Regions from separate parts of the Mycobacterium saskatchewanense genome, predicted to be linked through region 2. Evidence: predicted binding sites of a transcription regulator. Region 2 holds the regulator's gene; the other holds the start of a gene.
The links. The regulator LexA, encoded in region 2, represses DNA repair genes until DNA is damaged. The targets are predictions, from matches to a motif close to CGAACANNTGTTCG.
Positions count from the first base shown of each region.

Region 1: cofD (2-phospho-L-lactate transferase) is a predicted target of LexA. The motif match lies at 5,323-5,336, and genes of this name have one in related genera.

Region 1 covers NZ_AP022573.1:5,127,462-5,134,949, reverse strand. The annotation lists gene manA (mannose-6-phosphate isomerase, class I) at 9-1,235, opposite strand; gene G6N56_RS24005 (TobH protein) at 1,245-2,336, opposite strand; gene G6N56_RS24000 (phosphomannomutase/phosphoglucomutase) at 2,333-3,730, opposite strand; gene G6N56_RS23995 (DUF3499 domain-containing protein) at 3,807-4,268, opposite strand; gene G6N56_RS23990 (metallopeptidase family protein) at 4,447-4,869, shown strand; gene G6N56_RS23985 (WhiB family transcriptional regulator) at 4,891-5,226, opposite strand; gene cofD (2-phospho-L-lactate transferase) at 5,584-6,585, shown strand; gene G6N56_RS23975 (coenzyme F420-0:L-glutamate ligase) at 6,582-7,488, shown strand, end outside.
Region 2 covers NZ_AP022573.1:5,872,077-5,879,564, forward strand. The annotation lists gene hflX (GTPase HflX) at 1-296, shown strand, start outside; gene G6N56_RS27635 (acyl-CoA dehydrogenase family protein) at 477-1,637, shown strand; gene G6N56_RS27640 (LGFP repeat-containing protein) at 2,129-4,336, shown strand; gene lexA (transcriptional repressor LexA) at 4,367-5,065, opposite strand; gene G6N56_RS27650 (LysM peptidoglycan-binding domain-containing protein) at 5,357-5,851, shown strand; gene nrdR (transcriptional regulator NrdR) at 6,013-6,477, shown strand; gene G6N56_RS27660 (peroxynitrite isomerase) at 6,513-6,998, shown strand; gene G6N56_RS27665 (alpha/beta fold hydrolase) at 7,051-7,488, opposite strand, start outside.

The DNA.
Region 1 (7,488 bases), 740 kb from region 2:
GGGAGTGGCTACAGCCCGACGGTCGCCCGGAACAGCTTGGTGGGCTCGCGCGCGACCAGCCGGATCGGCCCGTCGTCGGCCCCCACCCAGGCGGCCATCCCCCGTTGCAGGGTGAGCGACCCGGACTTCCCGTGGACCGTCGTGCTGCCCTCGGTGCACAGCAAAATCTGCGGGCCCTCGTGGCTGCACGACGCGTCGACCTCGTGGCCGAGATAGTCGCCGTCGAGCGCCAGCAGCGCGACCGCGAACTCGTCGGCGGGGGTCTCGTAGATCAGGGCGAATCCCTCGCGATGGACGTGCGGCCGCAGCTGCGCCTCGGCGCTCGGGTTGAAGTCGAGCACCCGCAGCAGCTCGGGCACGTCCACGTGCTTGGGGGTCAGTCCCCCGCGTAAGACGTTGTCCGAGTTGGCCATCACCTCCACGGCGAACCCGCGCAGGTAGGTGTGCAGGTTGCCGGCCGGCACGAAGATCGCCTCGCCAGGGTCCAGGGTGATGCGGTTGAGCAGCAGGGCGGCCAGCACCCCGGCGTCGCCGGGATACCGCTCGCCCAGCTCGAGCACGGTCTTCGCCTCGGCGGCGAATTCGGTTGCCCCGGAAGTGATGTACTGGATTGCGCCGTCGAGCACCGCAGACACCAGGACGTCGATGTCGGGCTGCGGCGCGGTGATCCAGGTGGTGAACAGGGCGCGCAGGCCGTCGGCGTCGGACTGGTCGCTCAGCAGCTCGATGAAGGGGTCGAGGTCGGAGACGGCCAGCGACCGCAACAGCTCGGTGGTCCGCGCCGCCTGCCGGAAGCCGGCCAGCGCCTCGAAGGGCTGCAGCGCCACCAGCAACTCCGGCTTGTGAGACGTGTCGCGGTAGTTGCGGATCGGTGAGTTCACCGGGATCCCGAGCCGCTCCTCACGGAGGTAACCCTCGAGCGCCTGCTCGGCGCTCGGGTGCGCCTGCAGCGACAGCGGTTCGTCGGCCGCCAGCACCTTGAGCAGGAACGGCAGCACGTCGCCGAACCGGGAGCGCGACCCGGGCCCCAGCTGCCCCTCGGGGTCCGCGACCAGCGCCTCCAGCAACGAGATCTCGCCGTCGTCGGTCTCCAGCCACGCGGGGTCCCCGGGGTGAGCGCCGAACCAGAGCTCAGCCTCAGGGTGCGCCGCCGGCACCGGGCGCCCGGTGAACTCGGCGATTGCCGTACGCGATCCCCATGCGTACGTCCGTAAGGCCCCGCGAAGCAGTTCCACTGTGAATGTCTATCCCCGCACCAGTCGCATGTAAACAGCGGCCATCTCCACCCGAACGGCCAATACTGCCAGTTGCTGCTCCGGGCTGACGGGGCCCCCCGGCGCCGGCGAGACCTCGGCGCCAGTCGAGCCTCCGGGCCCGTCGGTCTCGTCCTGCGCGGCGATCAGGTGGGCGTCGTCGAGGCCCGCGACGCGGGCGGCGACCACCGTGCGCTCGTCGGCCAGCGTCAGCACCAGCACGTGCAGCCGCTCCGGCAGCGGGCCGTCGATCTCCTCGTCGTGGAACAGGGCGTCGACCGAAGAACCGGCGGCCGACCCCCGCAGCGCCGTCACGGCGTCCGCGAGCCCGGAGGCGGCGACGACCTCGTGCGCGATTCGCAACAACACCGAGCTGCCGTGGCGCGCCAACGCAAGCGTCGCGGCGCAGTCGCCGGCCAGCGCCACCCGGCGACCGGCCATCCGCGCCGCCATCGTCTTGGCGGGATTGGTGAACAGGTCGCGGCCCGCGCTGTTGCTCAGCGTCTCGGCGTCCAGCCCGTCGGCGAGCGACGCCAGATCAATGCTCGGCCTGGGGTCCACGGCTTGCAGCGTCGCCAGGCCGGCGGCCAGGTAACGGCATAGCGCGAACTCATCGGAACCCCAGAGCCGCGGGGCCAGGACCGCCACGCGGCCCGCCGTGGAATCCCGCAGCGGCCCCTCATAGGGCGCCACGATGACCACGCGTGCACCGCGGCGCACCCCGGTCGCGGCAGCGCTCACCAGGGCCGGATCGCCGGGGTCGTCACCGGCGACGATCAGCACATCCAGCGGGCCGATCCAGGGCGGCGCCTCGGCGAGGAGCGCGATGGGCTCCGAGGCCGCGCCCCCCGACGTCGCGGCCAGGATGGCCCCGGCCGTCTCGGCGGTGCCCCGCCCGGCCACCCAGATCACGCTGCGGGGGCGGCCGTCGCCCCGCAGCGACTCGAGCGCGCCCTCCTCGACCGCGGCGGCGATCGCGCGCACCTGCGCGCCGGCCGACGACGCCGCCCGCAGCAGTCCCTCCCGGTCGGCGGCCAGCAGGCCTTCGGCGTCTTCCAGGTCGATCGCCCGCGCGGCGCTCATGGCGCCGCTTCCGCGTGGGCCGTTTGCGCGGCGATCTCGCCGCTGATCTGGGCAACCATCGCCTCGACGTCCTCGGCGGTGCGGGCCTCGACATTGAGCCGCAGGAGCGGCTCGGTGTTGGAGCTGCGCAGGTTGAACCAGCTGCCATCGCCGAGATCGGCCGTCACCCCGTCGATGTGATCGATGGACTGCACCCGGCCGCCGAACGACTTCAGCACGGCGTCCACGCACCGGGATGCGTCGGCCACCTTGAAGTTGATCTCGCCGGACGATTCGTAACGCTGGTAGTCGGCGGTCAGCTCGGAAAGCGGCCGTTCCTGTTCGCCGAGGGCGGCCAGTACGTGGAGTGCGGCCAGCATGCCGGAGTCGGCGCCCCAGAAGTCGCGGAAGTAGTAGTGCGCCGAGTGCTCCCCGCCGAAGATCGCGCCGGTCTCGGCCATCAGCGCCTTGATATAGGAGTGCCCCACGCGGGAACGCAGCGGTGTGCCGCCCCGCTCGGTGACCAGTTCGGGCACCGCACGCGACGTGATCACGTTGTAAATGATCGTGGCGCCGATCTCGCGGCCCAGCTCGCGGGCGGCCACCAGGCTGGTCACCGTCGACGGCGACACGACCCGGCCGCGTTCGTCGACCACGAAGCACCGGTCGGCGTCGCCGTCGAAGGCCAGGCCGATGTCGGCGCCGGTGTCGCGGACGTACTTCTGCAGGTCCACGAGGTTGGCCGGGTCCAGCGGGTTGGCCTCGTGGTTGGGGAAGGAGCCGTCGAGCTCGAAGTACAACGGCAACAGTGTGACCGCGCCGATCGCCCCGAGCACCGCCGGCGCGGTGTGGCCGGCCATGCCATTGCCGGCGTCGACTGCCACCCGCAGCGGGCGCAGGCCGGAGGTGTCGACCAGCGAACGCAGGAAGGCGCCGTAGTCGTCGAGCACGTCACGGTCGGTGACGGTCCCGGGTCGTCCCCGATAGGGCTCTACCCCGGCGATCACGTCGTCACTGATGGTGCGCAGGCCGCTCTCGGCGCCGACGGGCTTGGCCCCGGCCCGGCACAGCTTGATCCCGTTGTAGGCCGCCGGGTTGTGGCTTGCGGTGAACATCGCGCCGGGGCAGCCGAGTGATCCCGACGCGAAGTACAGCTCGTCGGTGGACGCCAACCCGATCCGCACGACGTCGAGGCCCTGGCCGGTCACCCCGGCGGCGAACGCGGCCGCCAGCGTCGGCGAGCTGTCGCGCATGTCGTGGCCGATCACCACCTGCGCGGCGCCCTCGCCGCGCATCAGCTTGGCGAACGCTGCGCCCAGGTCGGTGACGAGCGGCTCGTCGAGCTCTGCGCCGACCAGCCCGCGCACGTCATACGCCTTGACGACACGGTGGACGATCGCGGCGGGCCGAGACATGCCTTGGGCCTCCTGACGCCTGGGATCCTTACCTCTTGGCCGTCAGCCTATCGGCCCGCGGAAAACACGCGGAGCGTCAGTCGGCAGGATCGGGCAGCACGCGCAGATGGCCGCGGCGGCGTCCGGAGCGGTGCTCGGGCGGCGCGAGCACGCCGCCGCTCGGCGCAGTGGCGTGGGCGCCGGTGGCATGCAGGTGCGGATCACCGAAGGTGTCGAAACCCTTCAGCGGCGAACCGGTGCCGCCGCGGGCCACGGCCCGTTCGACGGGAGCGCCTTCCCGAACCGCGTCCGCCAGCGCGACGAGGTCGTCCTCGTCGGGGTTGCTGGGGATGGGCAGCGGGCCGGCGTGCCGCACCAGATCCCACCCTCGAGGGGCGGTGATCCGGCCGGCGTGGCCGACGCACAGGTCCCATGAATGGGGCTCGCGCGCGGTGGCGAGTGGGCCCACGACCGCCGTCGAGTCCGAGTAGACGAACGTCAAGGTCGCCACGGCGTAGTGCGGACACCCGGGCCGGCAACAGCGACGGGGAACGTTCACGCCGAAAGGCTATCGTGCGCAAACGCCGCCGAAGCGCCGGACACGCGCATCCGTTCGACCGGCGATGTCCAACCGTTACCATCGGCGCGTGGGCGATTCACGCAGCTCTCCGCGGAGCGATCGATCGGCGTCCGGTCGACGACCGGCCGCGCTCTGGCCGTCGCGGCGACGCCGGGAGATGCGGGGCCCGCTGCTGCCGCCGACCGTGCCGGGGTGGCGCAGCCGCGCGGAGCGTTTCGACATGGCGGTGCTCGAAGCCTACGAACCCATCGAGCGGCACTGGCAGGACCGGCTGTCCGAACTCGACGTGGCGGTGGATGAGATTCCGCGGATCGCGGCGAAGGATCCCGAGAGCGTGCAGTGGCCGCCCGAGGTCGTCGCCGACGGGCCGATCGCGCTGGCGCGGCTGATCCCGGCGGGCGTGGATGTCCGAGGAAACTCCACTCGGGCACGAATTGTGTTGTTCCGAAAGCCAATCGAGCGACGGGCTAAGGACACCGTCGAACTCGGCGACTTGCTGCACGAGATATTGGTGGCGCAGGTGGCCATCTACCTCGACGTCGACCCTTCGGTCATCGACCCGACGATCGACGACGACTGACCCCGTTGCCGGGGGCGCGTGTCAGATGATGCCGCGCTTGAGGCGCCGGCGCTCGCGCTCGGAAAGCCCGCCCCAGATGCCGAAGCGCTCGTCGTGTTCGAGGGCGTACTCAAGGCATTCGTGGCGCACCTCGCAGCCCAGGCAGATCTTCTTGGCCTCGCGGGTGGAGCCGCCCTTCTCGGGGAAGAAGGCCTCGGGGTCTGTTTGCGCGCACAGGGCCCGGTCCTGCCATTGGTCGGCGGGGGTCGGCTCCGGCTCGGGCTCGAAATCGACTGGGGCATCAGGGACCACAGTCAAGTGCGGCCGGGGAAGCGCGACGGGCGCTGGAGTCATGGTCGTCAGGGGAGTGTTTGCCATAACGCCCCGAAGGTGCTCGTAAGACATGCGGTCGTCCGCCTCCTCAGGTGGGTGGAGAGAGTGAGTAAGTCGCTCTGTTCTGATGTACAGACAATTCGAACAAGTGATCGAATCTCGGCCTGCGACACCGGAATCGGCCGGCCAACCGGGAAATGACACTGTTGTGATTAGACACGGGTTGACCTGCCGGGTCAAGCACTTCGGCGCATTTCCATATCATCTCGTGACCGATTTTCGGCGTTTCCGTTGTTTTGTAAATTCGGCGTGTCCATCACACCGGTCGCGTACCTTCCGGCGTTGCCGGAACGGCCCGCCGCGCCTGTGGCCGAACGGTGCCGAACGGTACTGTCATCCGGTGTGAAGGTCACCGTTCTGGTCGGCGGCGTCGGCGGCGCCCGTTTCCTGCTGGGTGTTCAACAGCTGCTCGGGCTGGGGCAGTTCGCCGAGCAACAGGGTCCGGATACGGTAGCCAACGGCCACGAGCTGACGGCGGTCGTCAACGTTGGCGACGACGCCTGGATCCACGGGCTGCGGGTCTGCCCGGATCTGGACACCTGCATGTACACCTTAGGTGGAGGTGTTGATCCACAGCGAGGGTGGGGGCACCGCGACGAAACCTGGCATGCCAAAGAGGAATTGGCGCGCTATGGTGTACAGCCGGATTGGTTCCAGCTGGGCGACCGCGACCTCGGGACGCACCTCGTGCGCACGCAGATGCTCAACGCCGGCTATCCGCTGTCGCAGATCACCGCCGCGCTGTGCGACCGCTGGCAGCCGGGCGCACGGTTGCTGCCGGCGAGCGACGACCGCTGCGAGACACACGTCGTGATCACCGACCCCGCCGACGGCGGCCGCCGGGCGATCCACTTCCAGGAGTGGTGGGTGCGCTACCGCGCGCAGGTGCCGACCCACAGCTTCGCGTTCGTCGGCGCCGAGAAAGCCAGCGCCACAAGCGAAGCGCTGACCGCCATCGCCGAAGCCGACGTGATCATGCTGGCCCCGTCGAACCCGGTGGTGAGCGTCGGGGCCATCCTCGCGGTCCCCGGCATCCGCGGCGCGCTGCGCGCCGCTCGCGCCCCGATCGTGGGCTACTCCCCCATCGTCGGCGGAAAGCCGTTGCGCGGCATGGCCGACGAGTGCCTCACGGTCATCGGCGTCGAGTCCACCGCGGAGGCCGTCGGCCGGCACTACGGGGCGCGCCGCGCCACCGGGATCCTGGACTGCTGGTTGGTGCACGAGGGCGACCACGCCGAGATCGAGGGCGTCGCCGTGCGCTCGGTGCCGTTGCTGATGACCGACCCGAAGGCGACGGCCGAGATGGTGAGCGCCGGGCTCGACCTTGCGGGCGTGACGGCGTGACCGGTCCCGGTCCAACGACGCCGCCGGGCGGCGAACACGGCACGGCCGCGACCATCGAAATCCTGCCCGTGCCCGGGCTGCCCGAATTCCGGCCCGGCGACGACCTGGGCGCGGCCATCGCGGCGGCCGCGCCCTGGCTGCGCGACGGGGACGTCGTCGTGGTGACCAGCAAGGCGGTATCCAAGTGCGAGGGCCGGCTGGTCCCGGCGCCGCGCGACGCCGAAGAGCGGGACGCCCTGCGGCGCAAGCTGGTCGATGACGAGGCGGTGCGGGTGTTGGCCCGCAAGGGCAAGACCCTGATCACCGAGAACCGGCTGGGGCTGATCCAGGCCGCCGCCGGCGTGGACGGATCCAACGTGGACCGCGACGAGCTGGCGCTGCTCCCGGTCGATCCCGACGCGAGCGCCGCGGCGCTGCGCGGCGTGCTGCATGAGCGGCTCGGCGTGCAGGTGGGCGTCGTCGTCACCGACACGATGGGCCGCGCTTGGCGCAACGGTCAGATCGACGCGGCCATTGGCGCCGCCGGTGTGGCTGTGCTGCACGGCTATTCGGGGGCCGTGGACCGGCACGGCAACGAACTTCTCGTCACCGAGGTGGCGATCGCCGACGAGATCGCGGCCGCCGCCGACCTGGTGAAGGGCAAGTTGACGGGCGTGCCGGCGGCGGTCGTGCGCGGACTCGCCGTGACCGACGACGGCACCACCGCCCGGCAGTTGTCCCGTCCCGGCCCCGAAGACCTGTTCTGGCTCGGGACCGCCGAGGCTGTCGACATGGGGCGGAGGCAGGCCCAGCTGTTGCGCCGGTCGGTGCGCCGGTTCAGCGACGAGCCGGTCCCGCCGGAGCTGATCACCGGCGCCGTCGCCGAGGCCCTGACCGCACCGGCGCCCCACCACACCCGGCCCG
Region 2 (7,488 bases):
ATGCCGCGAGCGACCTGGCACTGGCCAAGCTTCGGCACGCGCTGCCGGAGGCGGTGTTCGTCTCCGCGCGCACCGGCGACGGAATCGAGGCTCTGCGCCGGCGCATGTCCGAACTCGTAGCCCCCAGTGACGCTGCCGTGGACGTGATGATCCCGTACGACCGGGGTGACCTGGTGGCGCGCCTGCACGCCGACGGGCGCGTGCAGCAGGAGGAGCACAGCGCCGACGGCACCCGGATCAAGGCGCTGGTGCCGGTGGCGCTGGCGGCCAACCTGCGGCAGTTCTCCGCGCACTGACCCGCGCGAGACCGGCAGCTGCACACACCCGTGGGGTGGGTCTGGGTGCAGTATCGCTGTCGCGCGAGACCCGCGCCCAGCCGGAGACCCAGCGAAGCCGCCCCGACCTGCCACCCCGCCGACCAACCGCCCGGTTGGTATATGTTGGGCGGCAGAGTCCCCATTCGCCGGAGGTCAGCCATGAGCGGTGCCGTCAAGTACCAGCGCACTCTTTTCGAGCCCGAGCACGAACTCTTCCGTGAGTCGTATCGGGCATTCCTCGAGCGCCACGTCGCCCCTTATCACGACGAATGGGAGAAGGCGAAGATCGTTGACCGCGGCGTGTGGCTCGAGGCGGGCAAACAGGGCTTCCTCGGCATGGCGGTGCCCGAAGAATACGGCGGCGGCGGCGACCCCGACTTCCGCTACAACACGATCATCACCGAGGAAACCACCGCCGGGCGTTACAGCGGAATCGGTTTCGGCTTGCACAACGACATCGTGGCGCCCTACCTTCTGGCCCTGGCCACCGAGGAGCAGAAACAGCGCTGGCTGCCCAAGTTCTGCACCGGCGAACTGATCACCGCGATCGCGATGACCGAGCCCGGAACCGGAAGCGACCTGCAGGGCATCAAGACGCGCGCGGTCAAGCAGGGTGACCACTACGTGCTCAACGGCTCAAAGACGTTCATTACCAACGGAATCAACGCCGATCTGGTGATCGTCGTCGCGCAGACCGATCCGGACAAAGGCGCGCAAGGCTTTTCGCTGCTCGTGGTCGAGCGCGGCATGGAAGGCTTCGAACGCGGCCGTCACCTGGACAAGGTTGGCCTCGATGCCCAGGACACGGCCGAATTGTCGTTCACCGACGTCAAGGTTCCGGCCGAGAACCTGCTCGGCCAGGAGGGCATGGGGTTCATCTATCTCATGCAGAACCTGCCGCAGGAACGCATCTCGATCGCCATCATGGCGGCCGCGGCCATGGAGCAGGTGCTCGAGGCGACCCTCCAATACACCAAGGAGCGCAAGGCGTTTGGCAAGCCGATCGGCAGTTTCCAGAACAGCCGTTTCGTGCTCGCCGAGTTGGCGACCGAAGCCACCGTGGTCCGCATCATGGTCGACGAATTCATCCGGCTGCACCTGGACAAGAAGCTGACGGCCGAGCAGGCCGCGATGGCCAAGTGGTACAGCACCGAAAAGCAGGTGCACCTGATCGACCGGTGTCTGCAGCTGCACGGCGGCTACGGGTACATGCGCGAATACCCCGTTGCCCGCGCCTATCTGGATGCGCGCGTGCAGACCATCTACGGCGGCACGACCGAAATCATGAAGGAGATCATCGGCCGCAGCCTCGGCGTCTGATCCGGCGGGGATTTCGCCCGGATTCAGCGCCTTTGGGTCGGGTTGACCCTCGCCCGGTAAGGCCGTTCACGTACCGTCGGCGCATGTGGTCCGCGTACGCCGATCGTGTGGTCGCGCACCGTCATGCGAGTGTCCGCGGCGTCTATTGGTGCGTCGGTGACCACGCGGCCATGGGGAAACCGCCATTGTCGGCGGCCGATGCGATAACCGAATCGGATCGGCGCGCAATCGGTTGGCCGCGATTCGGGCGCAGTCGTGCATCATTTCGACATCGGTGCGGTATCCGTTTTTGTACTATTTGTCATTTGACTTCGCATTTCTCTTCCTCAGGGGCAAAGTTGTGCGAGCCCGGTGGCGATGCGGGTCGTATAGGGATCGATTCCCGTTGGGGGGAGACGACCCGCTCGCCGGGTCTGCACGGAACGGGCGTGGTCGCATCCAGAGGCCGCGCCCGTCGGCTGGGAGGCTTGGTGAAAGGGCACAGAGGGCACATGCGCAGGCTGGTCGGAAGCGCGCTGGTCGGTTTGGTGACCACGGCGCTCGCCGCCGCATTGCTGGCGCCCGTGGCTCTGGCGTCGCCGATCGGTGACGCCGAGGCCGCCATCATGGCCGCCTGGGAGAAGGCCGGCGGCGACACCTCACCGCTCGGTGCCCGCAAGGGCGACGTCTACCCGGTCGGCGAGGGGTTCGCGCTGGACTTCGACGGCGGCAAGATGTTCTACACCACGGACACCGGCGCGAAGTTCGTCTTCGGGCCGATCCTCGACAAGTACGAGTCGCTGGGTGGTCCGGCCGGCAGCGACCTGGGCTTCCCGACCATCAACGAAGTGCCCGGCCTCGTCGGCCCGGACAGCCGGGTCGCGACGTTTTCGGCCAGCGATAGGCCGGTGATCTTCTGGACCGCCGAGCACGGCGCCTTCGTGGTGCGCGGCGCCATGAATGCCGCGTGGGACAAGCTCGGCAGCTCGGGTGGGGTGCTCGGCGCTCCGGTCGGCGACGAGACCTACCAAGGCGAGGTCACGTCGCAGAAGTTCAGCGGCGGGCAGGTGTCCTGGAATCGGCAGACCAAGCAGTTCACGACCGAGCCGGCGGGCCTGGGCGACCAGCTGAAGGGCCTGCAGGTCCCGATCGATCCGACGGCGGCCATCAACATGGCCTGGCGCGCGGCGGGCGGAACCACGGGTCCATTGGGCGCCAAGCAAGGTGGGCAGTACCCCATCGGCGGCGATGGGATCGCCCAGAACTTTGCCGGCGGCAAGGTGTTCTTCAGCCCGGCCACCGGCGCCAACGCCGTGGAGAGCAACGTCCTGACCAAGTACGAGTCGCTGGGCGGGCCGGTCGGCAGCGACCTGGGTTTTCCGGTGGGCAACGAATCCGACGGCGGCATCGGACCGGCCAGCCGGATCTGCACGTTTTCGGCGGCCGACAAGCCGGTGATCTTCTGGACTGCCGATCACGGCGCGTTCGTCGTGCGCGGGGCCATGAAGGTCGCGTGGGACAAGCTGCGCGGCGCGGCCGGCAAGCTGGGCGCGCCGGTCGGCGATCAGGCCCTCGACGGCGACGTGATCTCGCAGCAGTTCGCCGGCGGCAAGATTTCGTGGAACCGGTCGAAGAATACTTTCAGCACCGATCCGGCCAACTTGGCGCCGCTGCTGACCGGCCTGCAGGTGCCCGGGCAGAACCAGCCGAGCGGCGCGGCCGCGCCGCCGTCCCACGCCAAGAAGTTCACCTGGCATTCGTGGTGGCTGCTGGCGGCGGTTCCGGTGCTGGTGCTGATCGCGTTGTCGGTGCTGGTCGCGTTCGGGTGGCGCCGTCGCCGGGCCGCCCACGGCGCTGCGCCCTACCAGCCGGGGGGCGATGCGGACGTCGGCTACGACTCCGCCGTTGAGCCGCGCTGGGGACACGAGGAGGCCGACGTCTCCGGTGAGCATTACCCGCCCGGCGACGTCCACCCACCGGAAATTCACGAGCCGGCGCCGCGAGTCAGCTGGCGACGCGGCGGCGCAGCCGAGGTCGAGGGCGGTGCGCCGGACGCGGCGGAATATGGCCACTTCGAGAACGAATTCGGGGCCGAGGACCCCGATGCCGTGGACACCGACTCCATCCCGATCGTGTCGGACGGCGATCTGGACCAGGCCTACCCCGGCGCCGGCTACCCGGAGGCGGGTTATGCGGAGGACGAGGCCGCGGAGCATGCCGACGCAGACACCGACGAGGGCGGCTATCCGCCGGCCGAATACACCGAGGTCGCCCTGGCGGACGATCACGCGGCCGACGTGGACGAGGCGGGCGACTGGGCAAACCCGGACGCCGCCGGTCCGCACGCCGACACCGATCTCGTGACGCCGGAGGCGGCCGCACCCGACGCCGAGGTCTCCGGCGCCGTCAACCCGGTCGACGCCGGACCGGCCGGGGAGCCGACCACCGGACGGCACGCGGCCATCGAGGTCGACGGTGCCGACGACGATGCGGCCGCCTGGCCGATTGTGGCAGCCAACTCGGTCCCCGCCGGTCGACCGACGATCCACCTACCGCTGGACGACCCCTACCAGGTGCCCGACGGGTATCCGATCAAGGCCAACGCCAGCTTCGGCCTGTATTACACCCCGGGGAGCGCGCTCTACCACGACACGCTCGCCGAGATCTGGTTGGCCAACGAGGATGTCGCGCGGGCCAACGGGTTCATCAAGGCCGACTGACGGTCGCCGCGCAGAGGAGTCGACCGTCAGTCAGATCTTGCGAATCACCGTCACGACCTTGCCGAGCACCGTGGCGTCGTTGCCCGGAATGGGATCAAAGGCCGGATTGTGCGGCATCAGCCACACTTGGCCGCCGGCGCGCCTGAACGTCTTGACGGTGGCCTCGCCGTCGAGCATGGCCGCGACGATGTCGCCGTTGTCCGCGACATGCTGCTGCCGCACGACCACCCAGTCGCCGTCGCAGATCGCAGCCTCCACCATCGAGTCGCCGACCACCTTGAGCAGGAACAGCGTGCCCTCGCCGACCAGCTCACGCGGGAGCGGGAAGACGTCTTCGACGGCTTCCTCGGCGAGGATCGGGCCGCCGGCCGCGATGCGCCCGAGGACGGGGACGAACGTCGGTTCCGGCAGCGCGTCGGAACCGGCGACTTCGGTGGCCGGCGCCGCCACCTCGTCGTCGGCGCCGCGGACGTCGACCGCCCGCGGCCGATTCGGGTCGCGGCGCAAATAGCCTTTGCGTTCCAGCGTCCGCAGTTGGTGGGCCACCGACGAGGTCGACGTGAGGCCGACCGCATCGCCGATTTCCCGGATGCTCGGCGGGTAGCCGCGGCTGGTCACCGACGCACGAATGACATTGAGAATGGTGCGCTGACGTTCGGTCAGCGTTGAATCCAGAGACGGCGCACGGCCGCCCCGCGCCGCCGACGAGGTGTCGTTGCTGTCGCTCATGGCACTGAGGGTAACCGCCGCGCGACGAAGAATCAAACATGTGTTCGACTGGCGTGTCGTGCCGGAAACCCCCGGAAAACAACCCGCACGCACGCGAATCACAATGGTGTAACTCTTCGGCGTACCGGGTATCTCAACTCCATGCCAGTGATAGCGACCGACGAACTTGTCGGTGGAGTGATCTAGCGTTCTGCTCGTCCGACACGCTTCGCTCACATGTTCGGTTATCGAACACACAAGCGATACAGTGTCGAACACACGAGCGAGGCATAGTTGACCGGAGGACTTGCGATGACCATCACCCACACACTCTCGCCGCGTACCAGCAGCATGCGGCGCCCGGTCAACGGACCGGTGCAGGGCCAACGTTACGGCCGGGACGGGGTGGCCCGCTCCCGCCGCCCCGGCCCGGCGAGGCCGGCGGTCGCGCCGCCGAGCTATTACGGCACCGGCGTCCGGGTGTCGGCCGCGCCTCACCGCAGGCGGCCCGTGACGCTGGCGACCACCATCGGGCTGGCTGTAGTGGCCGGGCTGATCACGCTGTGGCTGGGCCTGGTGGCCAACGTGGGCGAGGCGCTCAACGGCAGCTCCCCGGCCGCGGCGGCGCATGTGCCGGATCGGCTCGCCGTCGTGCGTGTCGAGGGCGGGGAGTCCCTCGAGGACCTCGCTCACCGGGTGGCGCCGGACGCGCCGGAGCGTCAGGTAGTGCAGCGCATCCGTGAACTCAACGACCTCGGTTCACCGACGCTGGTCGCGGGTCAGACCCTGATCGCGCCCGTCGGTTGACGGCGTTGCGCCCGCGCGACCAAACCTGGTCCGCGCCAACGCCCCTCGATCCCGACCGCGACAGCCGTGCCCGGCGTACGGCTGCGTTGGCCGTGCATGGCCGGGCGCGGGTACGCTCGGGTTCTGCGATATCCGGTTGACAGCGCGGCGAAGGAGCGGTGATGCACTGTCCTTTCTGCCGCCACCCCGACTCTCGGGTGATCGACTCGCGCGAAACCGATGAGGGCCAAGCCATTCGGCGGCGCCGGGCGTGCCCAGAGTGTGGGCGCCGATTCACCACGGTCGAGACAGCCGTGCTGGCCGTGGTCAAGCGCAGCGGGGTCACCGAGCCCTTCAGCCGGGAGAAGGTCATCAGCGGTGTGCGTCGGGCGTGCCAAGGCCGCCAGGTCGACGACGACGCGCTGAACCTGCTGGCCCAGCAGGTCGAGGACACCGTGCGCGCCGCGGGGTCGCCGGAGATCCCCAGCCACGAGGTCGGCCTGGCGATCCTGGGGCCGCTGCGCGATCTGGACGAGGTGGCGTACCTGCGGTTCGCGTCGGTGTATCGCTCCTTCTCGTCCGCGGAAGACTTCGAGCGCGAGATCAAGGCGCTCCGCGAGCAGCGCAAGGTAACCACCCCGAGCTGACCGGTTCCGGCCCCGGCGCGGCTAGTGTTTTTCGCATGCCCATCGACTTGCATCCGGACCTTGCGTCGTTGGCGCCCCTGCTGGGCACCTGGACCGGTCGGGGAGCCGGCAAGTACCCGACGATCCAGCCGTTCGACTATCTCGAAGAAGTCGTTTTCTCCCACGTCGGCAAGCCGTTTCTGGCGTACGGGCAAAAGACCCGGGCGGTGGCCGACGGCAAACCCCTGCACGCCGAGACCGGCTACCTCCGCGTGCCGCGGCCCGGCCACATCGAATTGGTCCTTGCCCACCCGAGCGGCATCACCGAGATCGAGGTCGGCACGTATTCGGCCACCGGCGGCCGCATCGACATGGAGCTGTCGACCACCTCGATCGGGCTGACCCCGACCGCCAAAGAGGTGACCGCGCTGAGTCGTTCCTTCCGCGTCGACGACGATCAGCTGTCGTACACCGTGCGGATGGCCGCCGTCGGCCAACCCCTGCAGGACCACCTCGCCGCGGTGCTGCACCGAGGGCACTGAACGCCAGTCGTCGGTGGCCGGCGCGCTCGCCGGCGACTCGCCCTGAAAAAGCTCAGGTGGCGCTGCGCTCGTCGGACCCCATCGCGTTCAGGACGGCGACGCGGGTGGGGGCGGGGCCGGTGACGGTCTTCTCGCCGCCACCGGTGCGCAGCAGTTCCCGCAGGGCGCCCTGGTTGTATTCGGCGGGTTCGGTGGTGTCGATGAAACGCTGCACGACATCGATGAAGCGGGCCGGGTCGTCGTGGAATGGGAAATGGCCGGAATCCTCGAAGATCTCGAGGCGCGAGCCCGGCATTGCGGCGTGCGCCATCCACGCGTGCCGGACCGGTACCACCGAGTCCTTGGCGCCCCAGACGATTTGCACCGGGATGGCCTCGGTCAGATAGCAGCGATCCAGCATGGTGACGATCTGCCCGCGCCAGTCCACCACCGCCCGCAGTGTCCGGCTGAACGCCGCCGAGGCCGTCGGTTCGGGCAGGTCGTCGAGGAT